One region of the Paenibacillus sp. FSL R7-0652 genome, then DNA from elsewhere that is predicted to be linked to it. Evidence: riboswitches for the same ligand, from Rfam matches in the RefSeq annotation. Region 1 holds a riboswitch; each other region holds the start of a gene.
The links. A riboswitch is a leader RNA that binds a small molecule or an ion and turns the genes downstream of it on or off. The one in region 1 is predicted to bind thiamine pyrophosphate.
Positions count from the first base shown of each region.

Region 2: linked by a shared signal. The riboswitch ahead of thiM (hydroxyethylthiazole kinase) and the one ahead of thiC (phosphomethylpyrimidine synthase ThiC) in region 1 are both predicted to bind thiamine pyrophosphate.
Region 3: linked by a shared signal. The riboswitch ahead of MKY97_RS02440 (ABC transporter substrate-binding protein) and the one ahead of thiC (phosphomethylpyrimidine synthase ThiC) in region 1 are both predicted to bind thiamine pyrophosphate.

Region 1 is NZ_CP152001.1:716,903-721,154, forward strand. Features, by position in the region: gene MKY97_RS03370 (IclR family transcriptional regulator) at 175-918, shown strand; TPP riboswitch at 1,154-1,267, shown strand; gene thiC (phosphomethylpyrimidine synthase ThiC) at 1,704-3,527, shown strand; gene MKY97_RS03380 (hypothetical protein) at 3,742-4,236, opposite strand; gene MKY97_RS03385 (aspartate/glutamate racemase family protein) at 4,251-4,252, opposite strand, start outside.
Region 2 is NZ_CP152001.1:997,916-1,002,167, reverse strand. Features, by position in the region: gene MKY97_RS04535 (pectate lyase) at 1-27, opposite strand, end outside; gene MKY97_RS04530 (radical SAM/SPASM domain-containing protein) at 408-1,289, opposite strand; TPP riboswitch at 1,537-1,639, shown strand; gene thiM (hydroxyethylthiazole kinase) at 1,845-2,657, shown strand; gene thiD (bifunctional hydroxymethylpyrimidine kinase/phosphomethylpyrimidine kinase) at 2,654-3,466, shown strand; gene thiE (thiamine phosphate synthase) at 3,466-4,131, shown strand.
Region 3 is NZ_CP152001.1:507,635-511,886, forward strand. Features, by position in the region: gene MKY97_RS02425 (ABC transporter ATP-binding protein) at 1-344, opposite strand, end outside; gene MKY97_RS02430 (ABC transporter permease) at 431-1,189, opposite strand; gene MKY97_RS02435 (thiamine-binding protein) at 1,189-1,479, opposite strand; gene MKY97_RS02440 (ABC transporter substrate-binding protein) at 1,639-2,679, opposite strand; TPP riboswitch at 2,894-3,006, opposite strand; gene MKY97_RS02445 (hypothetical protein) at 3,299-3,793, shown strand; gene MKY97_RS02450 (hypothetical protein) at 3,849-4,028, opposite strand.

The sequences.
Region 1 (4,252 bases):
TAGATAACATTTCCATAGCGTGTAATTTACAGGAGATTAAAGCCTTATAAAATGATCATAAATATATATTTTTCCCCTGCCTCGCAGCTATTTTTGGTTTACAGATGAGACCGTTTCTCATATAATTTATGTAACCAAGTTTCATGTGATGAAACATGAGGAGGGCATTATGCCATGGAAGACCGCAAGTTAACCGTCCGTGCTGTCGAACGGGCGCTGGATATATTATTATGTTTTACCACGCGGAGCGATCTTGGACTCACCGAAATTGCCAGCCAGATTGGTCTGCACAAAAGTACGGTGCATCGGTTGATGGCTACGCTGGAGGATAAGGGCTTTGTGATACGCGATGCGGCTACCGAGAAATACCGGCTAGGCATTCGCATCTGGGAATTGTCGGCGCATATGTCGCGCAGCGATGATCCAGCCATTTTGCTGCTGCCTGCGATGGAGCGGCTCCGAGATCGTCTGGGTGAAACTGTGAGTCTTTACCTTCGTGACGGCAGTGAGCGGATTCGTATTCAGGCGGTGCAGAGTGATCAGGCCATTCGGCGTGTTGCACCCGTTGGTGCGAGACTGCCGCTTTCGGTGGGGGCATCCAGCAAAGTGCTGATGGCTTTTGCCGCCGAAGAGGACCGGGAGGAACTGATGAACGGCCCGGAATGGCCGGTGTTTATCGATCCAGCAGTGTATTTGGCGCAGATGGAGGATATTCGGGTGAGCGGTTATGCCACCAGTTATGAGGAACGTGAGCCAGGAGCTGCAGCTGTGTCTGTACCGATTATGGATCGCAAGGGTAATATTGCGGCAGCACTTTCCGTGTCCGGACCGGTCAGCAGGCTCTCACAGGAAACACTGCATGAGTATGCGCCGGTATTGAAAGAAGCAGCTGCGCAAATGGGACTTATGTTGTCATAAGTGTCTGCTGATATTGGTATGTGATGCGGTATCGATATGTTTTATAGAGGGGCAAAGCGGGCTAAAGGGAGCTTTTTCAGCCACCTTCGCCTGAATGTCACACAGATGAGCCGGTCCCTCTGGAATATAAAGGTTGTATTTATATCCAGTTTAAGCTACTCTGTAATGGACGGCCCAGCGGGGCCAGATGAATGTCATCTTTTGATTTGAACGCGGCCTGGTTGCCGCAATACGTTTACGTTACTGGGGGAGTCCGAATTGTCCGGACTGAGACGGGATCGCATGAGATCCCGGACCCTTTGCACCTGATCTGGATCATACCAGCGTAGGGAAGTAATCGGCCATATGATCACATACACCATGGACGTTGTCTATGGACAAATGCTGCATTGCAGCGGTTTGTCCATGCTGCGTGCAGGGTGATGGACATAAGTCGGTTCCTTCGGAACCGGCTTTTTTATATACGGCGGCAAGCAGAGAGTCATTCGTTGTTGTGCTTTACCATCGCGGTACCTTTGGAGTTCTGGGGCAGCCGTTCAGGGCATGTTGATGATGGAAAATAACAACGGAACCATGAAATTACGCTGAACGGATCAGTATAGTAATCTCGGTTCTCGTGCTGCTGTACATAAAAATCTGTCTCTTGGATCTATCGGGCTGCTTGAGCAGGATCACTCCTGCTGTGCTTCTGTGCTTTGGATGTTTTCTGTCAGGTGTGGTCGTTGGAGCTGACGCATTAGTGAGAGAATGCACAAAAGAAGATCACAGAGGAGGAAACAGGAGACATGAGTACACATAACCAAACGGGCAAGCAGATTGGAATAGAGGAATTGGGGAACGATGGCCATCCGGTGGAAAAGAAAACCGGAGCGGCTGGCGGGGTTCAGCCCTTCCCGGGCAGCCGCAAAGTGTACATTCAGGGCTCACGACCGGACATAGCTGTACCGGAGCGTGAAATTGCCCTGCATGACACGAATACTCCCCAAGGGGTGGAGCATAATGAGCCGCTGCGTGTCTACGATACGAGCGGCCCGATGACCGATCCCGAATTCCAGATGGACATTCGGAAGGGACTGCCTGCGCTCCGAAATCACTGGATCATGGAGCGCGGTGATGTAGAAGCATACGAGGGCCGCGCCGTTAAACCGGAGGATAACGGATTGAAGCCTGGAGGACGGAGAGCTGGAGCGGAGGAATACCCAGGCTTTCGCGGACAGCCGCTGCGTGCTCTGGGTGGGCGCTGCGTTACACAGATGCACTATGCGCGGCAGGGTCTGATTACGCCAGAGATGGAATACGCAGCTATTCGTGAAGGGGTGGAGCCGGAATTTGTACGGCAGGAGCTGGCGAGCGGCCGGGCGATTCTGCCCTCCAACATCAATCACCCGGAGAGTGAGCCGATGCTGATTGGTCGTCATTTTCATGTCAAGATCAATGCCAATATCGGTAATTCTGCTGTATCTTCCTCGATCGAGGAGGAGGTGGAGAAGATGACCTGGGCTGTACGGTGGGGATCGGATACGGTGATGGATCTCTCCACTGGGAAAGACATTCATACCACCCGGGAATGGATCATTCGCAACTCTCCGGTGCCGATTGGTACGGTGCCGCTCTATCAGGCGCTGGAGAAGGTGAATGGCGAGGCGGAAGCCCTCACTTGGGAACTGTATCGGGATACGCTGATTGAACAGGCGGAGCAGGGTGTGGATTATTTTACGATTCATGCCGGCGTGCTGCTGCGTTATATTCCAATGACGGCGAAACGCATGACGGGTATTGTATCGCGTGGCGGGTCGATTATGGCGGCGTGGTGTCTGGCACATCATCAGGAGAATTTTTTGTACACTCATTTTGAAGAAATTTGCGAGATTATGAAAAGGTATGATGTGGCGTTCTCCCTCGGGGATGGACTGCGCCCAGGGAGCATCTACGATGCCAATGACGAGGCACAGATGGCGGAACTGGCAACGCTCGGGGAATTGACGCAGATCGCGTGGAAGCATGATGTTCAGGTCATGATCGAAGGGCCGGGCCATGTGCCGATGCACAAGATCAAGGAGAATGTAGATTTGCAGATGGAAATCTGCCAGGAAGCTCCTTTCTATACACTCGGGCCGCTGACTACTGACATTGCTCCGGGCTATGATCACATTACGTCTGCAATCGGGGCAGCGATGATTGGTTGGTTTGGTACGTCCATGCTCTGCTATGTTACGCCGAAGGAGCATCTCGGGCTCCCAAATAAGGATGACGTGCGCGAAGGGGTAATCGCTTATAAAATAGCTGCTCATGCCGCTGATTTGGCCAAAGGGCATCCACGTGCCCAGCGCCGGGATGATGCACTTTCGAAAGCACGTTTCGAATTCCGCTGGCGGGATCAGTTTAACCTGTCTCTGGACCCGGAACGGGCACTGTCCTACCATGACGAGACACTGCCTGCAGAAGGGGCCAAGGAGGCACATTTCTGCTCCATGTGTGGGCCGAAGTTCTGCAGCATGCGCATCACGCAGGATATCCGTGCTTTTGCCGCAGATCGCGGCTTGAAGGAAGAAGAGGCAGTCGCCGCTGGGATGCAGGCGAAGGCTGAGGAGTATCGGGCACGTTTATAGATTATGACTAATCTACTGACGTAGACCGTGACTGTTAAGGTAGGTCGTAGATGGCCAGCTGAATAGAGCATAGAATGGTTCAAACGAATAAAAGTGACCCAACAGGCTTGTCGAGCCTGAACTTGGGTCACTTTTTTATGTATCGGAGTATGAGAGCAGTGAGCAGTGATGCTGGATTGTTCACTTGAGGCAGTCAACTTCCAACATGACGTAACTAGTCATAATACCCTTTGGCATAGACAGCAGCCGTAGAGAAGCAGAGGTGTTTCATTTCGTCCTGCTGATTTTCGGGCGGCATCTCCAGAAACCACTTCTCCTGCATATCCTGCCGGGTCATCGGAACCGGACGCCACAGAATCAAGCCGATCTGATCGAACTGGAAGCTGCATCCGAGTTCAGGATCTTCCCGGTCATACGGCGATATTTCATCCAACTGTGGAATGAGAACGTCAGCTTCGGTGCCCAGAAGATCGAGTTTACCGAGCATACATTTGAATTCATCGCTCTCATAAAATTCAATAAATTGAGCTTTGCCTTGGGCATCATACTCAACTTTGGGATCAAGGCTGAACGCGTCTGTCTGCTCAACTTCGTTCTGTGTCATCCCCAGCCGGATATCACCGATGGATTGACCTGGTTCTACAGTGAGGTGCTTCATCATGTTCTCCTCTCCAAAATAGAAATGGTACATGCGTTTAGCAGTGGTCATCTAATCCCCTGCATTC
Region 2 (4,252 bases), 280 kb from region 1:
CAACAACAGCGTTAACATCTTTTTCATCATCAACATCCTCCCTATAATTTAAATGGATTTGTCTGCAAGCCGCAGGCTTGTCTCACGGAACCGCAGCAGTAAGCACTGCCCGGAACCTGTCTTAATCCTACATAAAAAGGAAGATTACAGGAATAATCCCTGGATCACATTTACATTCCCCGGCATAAAAACGGATCGAACTGTATTTATCATCATATTCCATTCCGATGATATGTACCGATATTAACTTGGTATATGCTGTTTTTTACCGTCCTAATTACCATCAAGTTCATCAAAAAAGACTCTATCGTCTGCTTGCAGACAGTAGAGTCTTGGAGTATCTTATTCCTTTTTCGGCAGATCAGTCCTGATCTCGTGTAATCCATCCTGCTATTCTAACCCTTGTCTCAGGCTCCGGCTCCGAACCGCTGACGGTACCCACACTTGCGGCATAATTCCTCTACAGCCTCACGTTTAGAGAAACCGTACACCAGATTGTTCGCACGCTCTCCATCCACAATTTCCGAGAAAGACTTCTCATGGATGTTACCCAGGTTAATAACACCCTCTCCATCCAGACAGCAGGGAACGACGGTTCCGTCCACCAGCACAGCGGCCTGACTGCGCAGTGCATGGCAGAAGCCCCTGCCATCATCTTCAGGTGCATCCAGACTTGGCCACTGGAATTCATGATCCTGATTCAGGTACACATTCGGCGCGATTTTTATGCCGCTGCCTGGAACGACTTTTTCCTCAATCCGGAAGTCCAGATTGAATTCACGCTCCAGCACCTCCAGCGTCTCTCGGTTTCGATTCCTCTGTGCATTCGTAAAGTTGTCCTGTGTCAGATTCCATAATCGAAACGAGACAATGACATTATGTTTCACGGCTTCACGTACAAAAGTCAAAATGTTACGCAGATATCCGTCACGGTCGGTAGAGCCTTCATGACCGTCGAAGCTGTGCAGGGAGAAATTCATCTGTCTCAGTGCAGGTTTACCTATCAATTTATGCTGTGTTTTCGGCAGCAGTGTACCGTTCGTTGTAATGTTTACTTTGAATCCTTTGGCATGGGCGGAGTCCAGCAGCACGTCAATTTTGGGATGCAGTAGCGGTTCCCCTTTGACGTGCAGGTAGATGTGTTTGGTGTGCGGTTTGATCTGATCCAATATATTATTAAAGACTTCAGGGTCGATAAATCCTTTGGCACGCTTCGTTTGTGGACAAAAGCTGCATGCCAGATTACAGATGCTCGTAATTTCAATGTATACTTTCTTGAACGTTTTCAACTCAGGGTCCCCATTCTGCCGGGAGGAACACATGTCCTGCCCTCATTCGTAATACGGCCGTATGGGCCAATCTCCATTATATCGGGTTAATGAACGAAGGTAAATCCGAATAACGAATCAAGATAAACCAAATTATTCAGAAACATCTTCTTTTTTTGCGCAGCTTTCAACGTATTCACAGTCAGCCAGCCCTCTTTACATTATGGCAGGATGTGATATAGACTGGGGACATAACTCCATATTTTGCACAATACACTAGGGGAGTCTTACGGCTGAGACGAATCGTTATATTCGGACCCTTTGAACCTGATCTGGATTATACCAGCGGAGGGAAGTGAGCAGCCTTTATGAATAGTGGATTCTCCCTAGTTGTTAAGGGGAACCATCACCATAGTTACAACTGGAAGCCCTGCTCATTTCTCCGGAAATGGGTGGGGCTTTTTTTATATTCCATCGCAAAGGAACCGGACGATTATCTTCTCTATTCCCAACGTGCAAATGGATGTCACATGATTCACCATCATCAGATCATTTTAGATCAAGGAGGAAATTGCGATGTCATATCTTCAACGTGTACGTACACTCAATCCTTTGATTCATAACATTACCAACCTTGTGGTTGCTCCTTTTACTGCAAATGGTCTGCTTGCCCTTGGTGCCTCTCCGTTCATGGCTTATGCTCATGAAGAAGCCGCTGATGCTGCCCGTATGGCTGGAGCAGTCGTTCTGAACATTGGCACATTGGATGATAGAGTTGTTCAGTCGATCCTGCTGGCCGGGAAGTCTGCCAATGCACATCATGTACCTGTTGTACTTGATCCGGTTGGTGCGGGAGCAACCGCTTATCGCACCGATACGGTGCAGAAGCTGGTTCGTGAGCTTCGTCTCACTGTGCTGCGCGGTAATGCTGCCGAGGTGGCCCATGTCATTGGGATGCCGTGGAATATCAAAGGTGTGGATGCCGGAACTGGCGAGGGTGACCGGATTGACATTGCGGAGCGCGCTGCACAGCGTCTGGACTGCATTGTTGTCATTACAGGTCAGTACGATGTTATTACGGACGGGTATCAAACATTTCTGACCAGCAACGGACATGCTTTACTCACCCAAGTGACAGGCGCAGGCTGCCTTCTAAGCTCGGTGATTGGTGCTTTCGCTGCCGCTGCCGCACCAGGAGATGATTTACTGCACAGTGTGACCGAGGCAGCTGCCTTTTATGGTGTTTCCGCTGAACGGGCTGCAGCTCGAACAGCTCATCAGGGTCCTGGCAGCTTCCAGATGGAATTTCTAAATCAATTAGCACAGGTGACACCTGAACTACTCTCGGAGCACGCGCAGATTCGCCAGATTCGGGGAGGTGTACGATGAACATTACGCAGGCATTAACGATTGCAGGTTCTGATAACGGTGGCGGTGCCGGAATTCAGGCTGATCTCAAAACCTTCCAGGAGCTTGGTGTATACGGAATGACGGTGATTACTGCGATCGCTGCACAGAACACTATGGGTGTGCAGGGCGTATTTCCCATCAGTTATGAAGGCATAGCCCAGCAGCTCGATTCAACGGGAGAAGACTTTCAGCCGCGTGCGGTCAAGACAGGCATGCTGTATAGTGCCGAGATTATTCGTCTTGTCGCGGCAAAATGGCAGCAGTTCGGCTGGACCAATCTGGTGATCGATCCGGTGATGGTAGCTAAAGGCGGTGCACCTCTCCTCCAGCAGGAGGCGGTGCAGGCACTTGTTGAGGAGCTGATGCCCCATGCCCTGCTCACAACACCTAACATCCCGGAAGCTGAACTGCTTACGGGTATGAACATAACCAATCTGAACGAACGCGAAGAAGCTGCAAAACAATTGGTACAGATGGGCACAACGTATGCCCTGATCAAAGGAGGACATGAGACTGGTAGCGGAACGGTAGTGGATGTTCTGTACGACGGGCAGTCCTTTCATTACCTGGAGAACCTGCGTGTAATGACACGTCATACGCACGGAACCGGCTGCACCTTCTCTGCTGCCATTACGGCCGAACTGGCCAAGGGTTCTTCTGTTCTGGCTGCCGTTACAACCGCGCGAGCCTTCATTCAGGCAGCCATTGAAGATGAGCTGGGATTCGGGGCCGGGCACGGACCGACGAATCACTTCGCGTACCAGCGCAGACAGCGAGGTGCATGCTGATGCGTAGATGGGATACGGAAGCGGTACGCCGTGCGCTGCAGTTGTATTTGGTGATGGGCAGCGTCAATACGACGCGTGACCCGGTGGAGGTGCTGCGCCAGGCGATCGCTGGCGGCATCACGCTGTTCCAGTTCCGCGAGAAGGGAACTGGCGCCCTGACAGGCGAAGCCCGAACAGCGCTTGCGCTGCGGCTTCGCGAGGTGTGCAGCCAGCACGGGATACCGTTCATCGTGAACGATGATGTGGAGCTGGCTGTGGCTGTAGAGGCCGACGGTGTACACGTCGGTCAGGACGATGCGGACGCGGCGCTGGTGCGCGCCCGCATTGGCGAAGGGCGGATGCTTGGCGTATCCGCCCACTCCGCCCTTGAAGCCCGCCTTGCCGTGCAGGCGGGCGCAGACTATCTTGGCGTCGGGCCAATGTACCCGACGCGCTCCAAAGCGGATGCCCACGCTGTGCTGGGCCCCGCCGGGATGGCGGAACTGCGCGCCGCAGGCATCGCGGTTCCGGTGGTTGGTATCGGCGGCATTACGCCCGATACCGCGGCCGCCGTGATGGCGGCTGGAGCCGACGGCGTCGCCGTCATCTCCGCCATCGCGGGAGCGGCCGATGTGCACGCAGCGGCTGCACAGCTCGCCGCGATCCTGCGCAGGGAGCAGGCATAGCCGTGCTCCCTGCCCGAGAATGCAAAGGCTGCAGCCACTCGGTCTGCAGCCTTTGCATTCTTGTTTTATTCTTCTCCTCCTTTGCCTTGTTCTGCAAACTACACATCCTCCTGCATCATTT
Region 3 (4,252 bases), 210 kb from region 1:
AGCACATTATCTTCAATCGTCCGCCATGGAAAAAGAGCGGGCTGCTGCGGCATGTAGCTGATATGCCCGCGCTCTCCGGTAACCTGCTTGCCGTTCATGAACACATCGCCGTTCTGCGGTGTCAGCAGGCCGCCGATGATGTGGAACAGGGTGCTTTTACCGCAGCCGGAAGGGCCAACGATAGCGACGAATTCCCCTTTTTTCACTGTCAGAGACAGGCCGTTCAGCACAGGCAGTTTACGCCGCCGTTCTTTGAAGGACACGTGAACATCGGCGATGTCCAGCGCAGGTGGGAGCGGAGCTGAAGCATCATGTTCGGCATGTTGGTCCTGTTGCTGTTTCATATGAGGATCACATCCTAATGTACAAAATACGATAACTTTCTAAGCTGTTAACAATCCCAAGCATTGTTTCCAGCAGTGAATTCAATCTAGCGTTTCTGTGGACGCCAGCGGACAAGCAGTTTCTCCAGCAGTGCGATCAGCAGGAAGAGCAGCAGGCTGAGCGCTACGATAATCATAATGGCGACAAAAAGACGATCTGTCCGATACGCTGACTTCTGCAGCATCATATAATAGCCGATGCCCTTGTCAGCACCGATCCACTCGGCGATGATGGCGCCCATCACGCTGTATGTCGCAGCGATTTTGATGCCCGAGAATATGGACGGCAGAGCGTGGGGAAGCTCCAGCTTCCAGAAGATATGACGGCGCTTCGCACCCGCCATACGCATATAGTTCATCATGGCAGCATCGGTGCGTGTCAGCCCATCCATGGCCGCAACGGCCACTGGAAAGAAGCAGACCAGAATGATCGTAATCAGCTTGGGCAGCAGGCCGAAGCCGAACCAGATCAGCAGAAGCGGTGCGAGCGCGATGGTCGGAATATTTTGACTAAGAATAAGCAGTGGATACAAGGCCGATTTGAGAAAAGGGATCAGATGCAGCACCATTGCAATCAGCAGACCAACGGCCGTACCTGCCGCAAAACCGATGAGTGTTAACTGAATTGTTGCAGAAGCGTGCATGCCAAGTCGATCGGCTTGAGAAGCTGCTTCATGGGCAATGTCAGAGGGTGCAGGCAGCATCCATTTCTCAATATGGAACAGGGAGACCGCCACCTGCCATATCGCAATAAAGAGAATAACCGCCACAAAGGGCGGCCATACACTTTTGAAATAGGAAGACATTAGCGGTATTTCTCCGTCAGCGTATCCATGCTGAATCCGTCTGGACTATGTGCAATTTTGACCTGTGAGATAATGCTTGGGCTGCCAGCTTCCACGAGTACTTCGTGCATTTTACGGACAACCTCCAGCAGCTCCTCCAGTTCGCCTTCCATGGTAGTGTCGAGTGCATTGACCTGATATTTCAGGCCGGATTGCTGAATCACTTCGATGGCACGGTCTACGTATGGATAGGAGTTCTCGCCGTTCGGCGTTTTGGGAATAACTTGAATGCTGAGTAATGTACTTGCCATGAGAGATCAAAACTCCTTTTCGGGTGTATTTAAAATGAGAAGTTGATGTAGAAGGGGGAACTCGGCGAACCTTATAGACGATCGCTTTGCTTTTTTAAGTTCTTTCCTCTTCGTTCAAACGTGTAAATATCATATTTCAGTGTTACATTTAGATTCATTTTATTGTGGTAAAAACTCGTTCGTATAGGCTTTCGTTACATCAATCTTTTTATCCAGCAGTTTCTTGCTGAACATCCAGTCGGTGTAGTTTTTCCATACGTCTTCCTTTTGTTCACCCCAGCGCGGTGCATCATCCTTATATTTCGGGCTGAGCCATTTCTGGCTTGCCACTACTAATTCCTTGTCCAGATCGGGTACAGCTTTAATCAAAATATTCGCTGCTTCTTCAGGGTGATCAATCGCATATTGGTATCCTTCAGAAGTGGCCTTCAGGAAAGCTTTCACCAGTTCAGGGTCCTTCTGAATCGTTTGCTCGTTGGTTACAAGCACAGGGGTGTAATAGTCCAGCGCTTTGGCATAATCCTTCACATATAACATGTCAATCGGCTCCCCGCGCAGTTCAGCCTCAATTCCTGTCCAAGCGTAGAAGATCCAGGCAAAATCAATGTCCCGTTTCACGGCTGTGAAGAAATCGGCATCGCCCATGTTAATGTTTTTAACTTTGGATACATCAGCACCTTCGCCCTCCATAATGGACTGCATCACGGCTTCTTCTACCGGAGAACCCCAGCCGCCGTAAGTTTTACCTTCAAAGTCTTTGGGGGATTTGATCTTGCGATCTACCGGAGCGGCAAAACCGGATGTATTATGCTGAATAACTGCTGCAATGGACACCAGTGGAACATCCTGCGTGCGGGCCTGAGTTACACTCTCCTGGTAGCTGACGCCAAACGGCACTTCACCCGAGGCAACCATCGTATCTGCACCGCCGGCACCTGGTTGTACAATCTCTACATTCAAGCCAGCAGCTTTATAAAAACCCTGATCCACTGCTGCGTACAGACCGGTATGATTCGTATTAGGCGTCCAGTCGAGCACGACCTTCACATCTTTCAGTGCAGCGCCACTGTCATCGTTCGTTTTCCCTGAACTGGCCGCACCTTTCTGCTCAACTGGAGCCGTTTCTTTGCCACCACATGCAGCTGCGGTTACCAGCAGTACACACATGAGTAACAATCCCATTGTTTTACGCCATTTCATCGTGTTTCTCTCCTTCGGTATGTCCGGCCTATGGCACGGGGTACTCCTTGGCTTCATATCCAATCCCTTTGCATAAATCGACGAATTTATACTTGCAGGTTGTCCGAATAACGTCATTTTTCTGTTTCTGTTTGTCCATAGAAAACAAAAAAAGCGCCCCGTAATCCGGGACGCGTGCAGGCGTGAGAGAATGGCTTTCAGCTTATGGCTGTGCCGTTGCAATATACTCCGATTCCTACGCTGGCATGATCCAGATCAGGTCTAAGGGTTAGTATCTTGATGGGATACACTCTCAGCCGGCCAATTCCGACTCCCCTGGGAAACTATGAAGTTACGGGCATTACTAGGTGTAATTATAGGCGAGTAAAGGGAGTGTGTCTAGGGTGTGTCTTGAAAACTACTGAAGTGCATCTTTTACCGCCTTTTCGCCCCCTGCTTCGTCACTTTCCCTTGACGTGCCCCGGCACGCCTGCGGAAAACTTCCTAGCTTGGAACGAAAATTCAGCAAAATTGGCTTCCTTCAGCGTTTTCAGACACACCCTAGTCAACAAATCGTTCACATAATGTTCACTTATGTAAGGGTGGTCACAATCTCTATAATGATCCCAGTACAGAAAGGATGAGTATATTGCCAGGAAGCAAGAAAGAACAAGTTATTTTTGGACTTATGATGTGTACGGGAATGGTCGTCGTCATGATGACCTTCAATCTATGGCACACGGGAATGTTAAGCGAGATGTCTGCGATGCAGATGCTGCTGCAATTCGTAATCTGTTTTGTCATCGCTTTTGTGGTGGAGTCGTTCATCGTTGGACCTGCAGCGAGAAAAATGGCCTTTTCCATCCCTTTTGCGAGATCCAGTAGAATCAAAGGGATCGTTACCATGTCCTTTTTTATGGTTGTCGGGATGGTTTTGATCATGTCTCTATATGGGATTATGACAGCCTATGCAGCTGATCAGTTAGACGGAGCATCTGTGTTCGGCGCATATTTTCATACGATTGCTCGTAACATTAGTCTGGCTTTACCGTATCAGTTGATCGTATTGGGGCCGCTAGTACGGTATGTATTTGGCAAGTTGTTCAAAGGACAAGCAGCCGTTGTATCCGTTTAATTCATTTTAATAGTCACGAAGGAGTATTTCCTGGGCAATGGCTAATTGCGTTCCCTTAAGAAGTTCTAGCGTAAGCCACCCAATATAAAATACCAATTATAACAGCGGCTATAATAATCGTGGTGATAATCCCGCTCATCCAAGTACCTCGCTGAGCTTGGTGGGCAAGTTCGTCTGCTCTTCGTTTGGCAGCTTCGGCCTCTTGTGAGTTCAAAGGGTTAGGACTCATATTCATAAAGCAACAACTCCTCATCTGTAGTCTGATCAAACCATAGTGCAGTTTGTTTACAGGAAAACCATCCAACTTGAGATCGATTACTCGAATAATTGCTTAATCGAAGCTAAAGACATAACGATGCTAATTGCAAGAAGGAAAATACCTCGGAATTTGATACGGATGATGTCGGATTGCATTAACTCGTCTTTATTACGGTTGAATGGCCATGAATCCGGTATGAT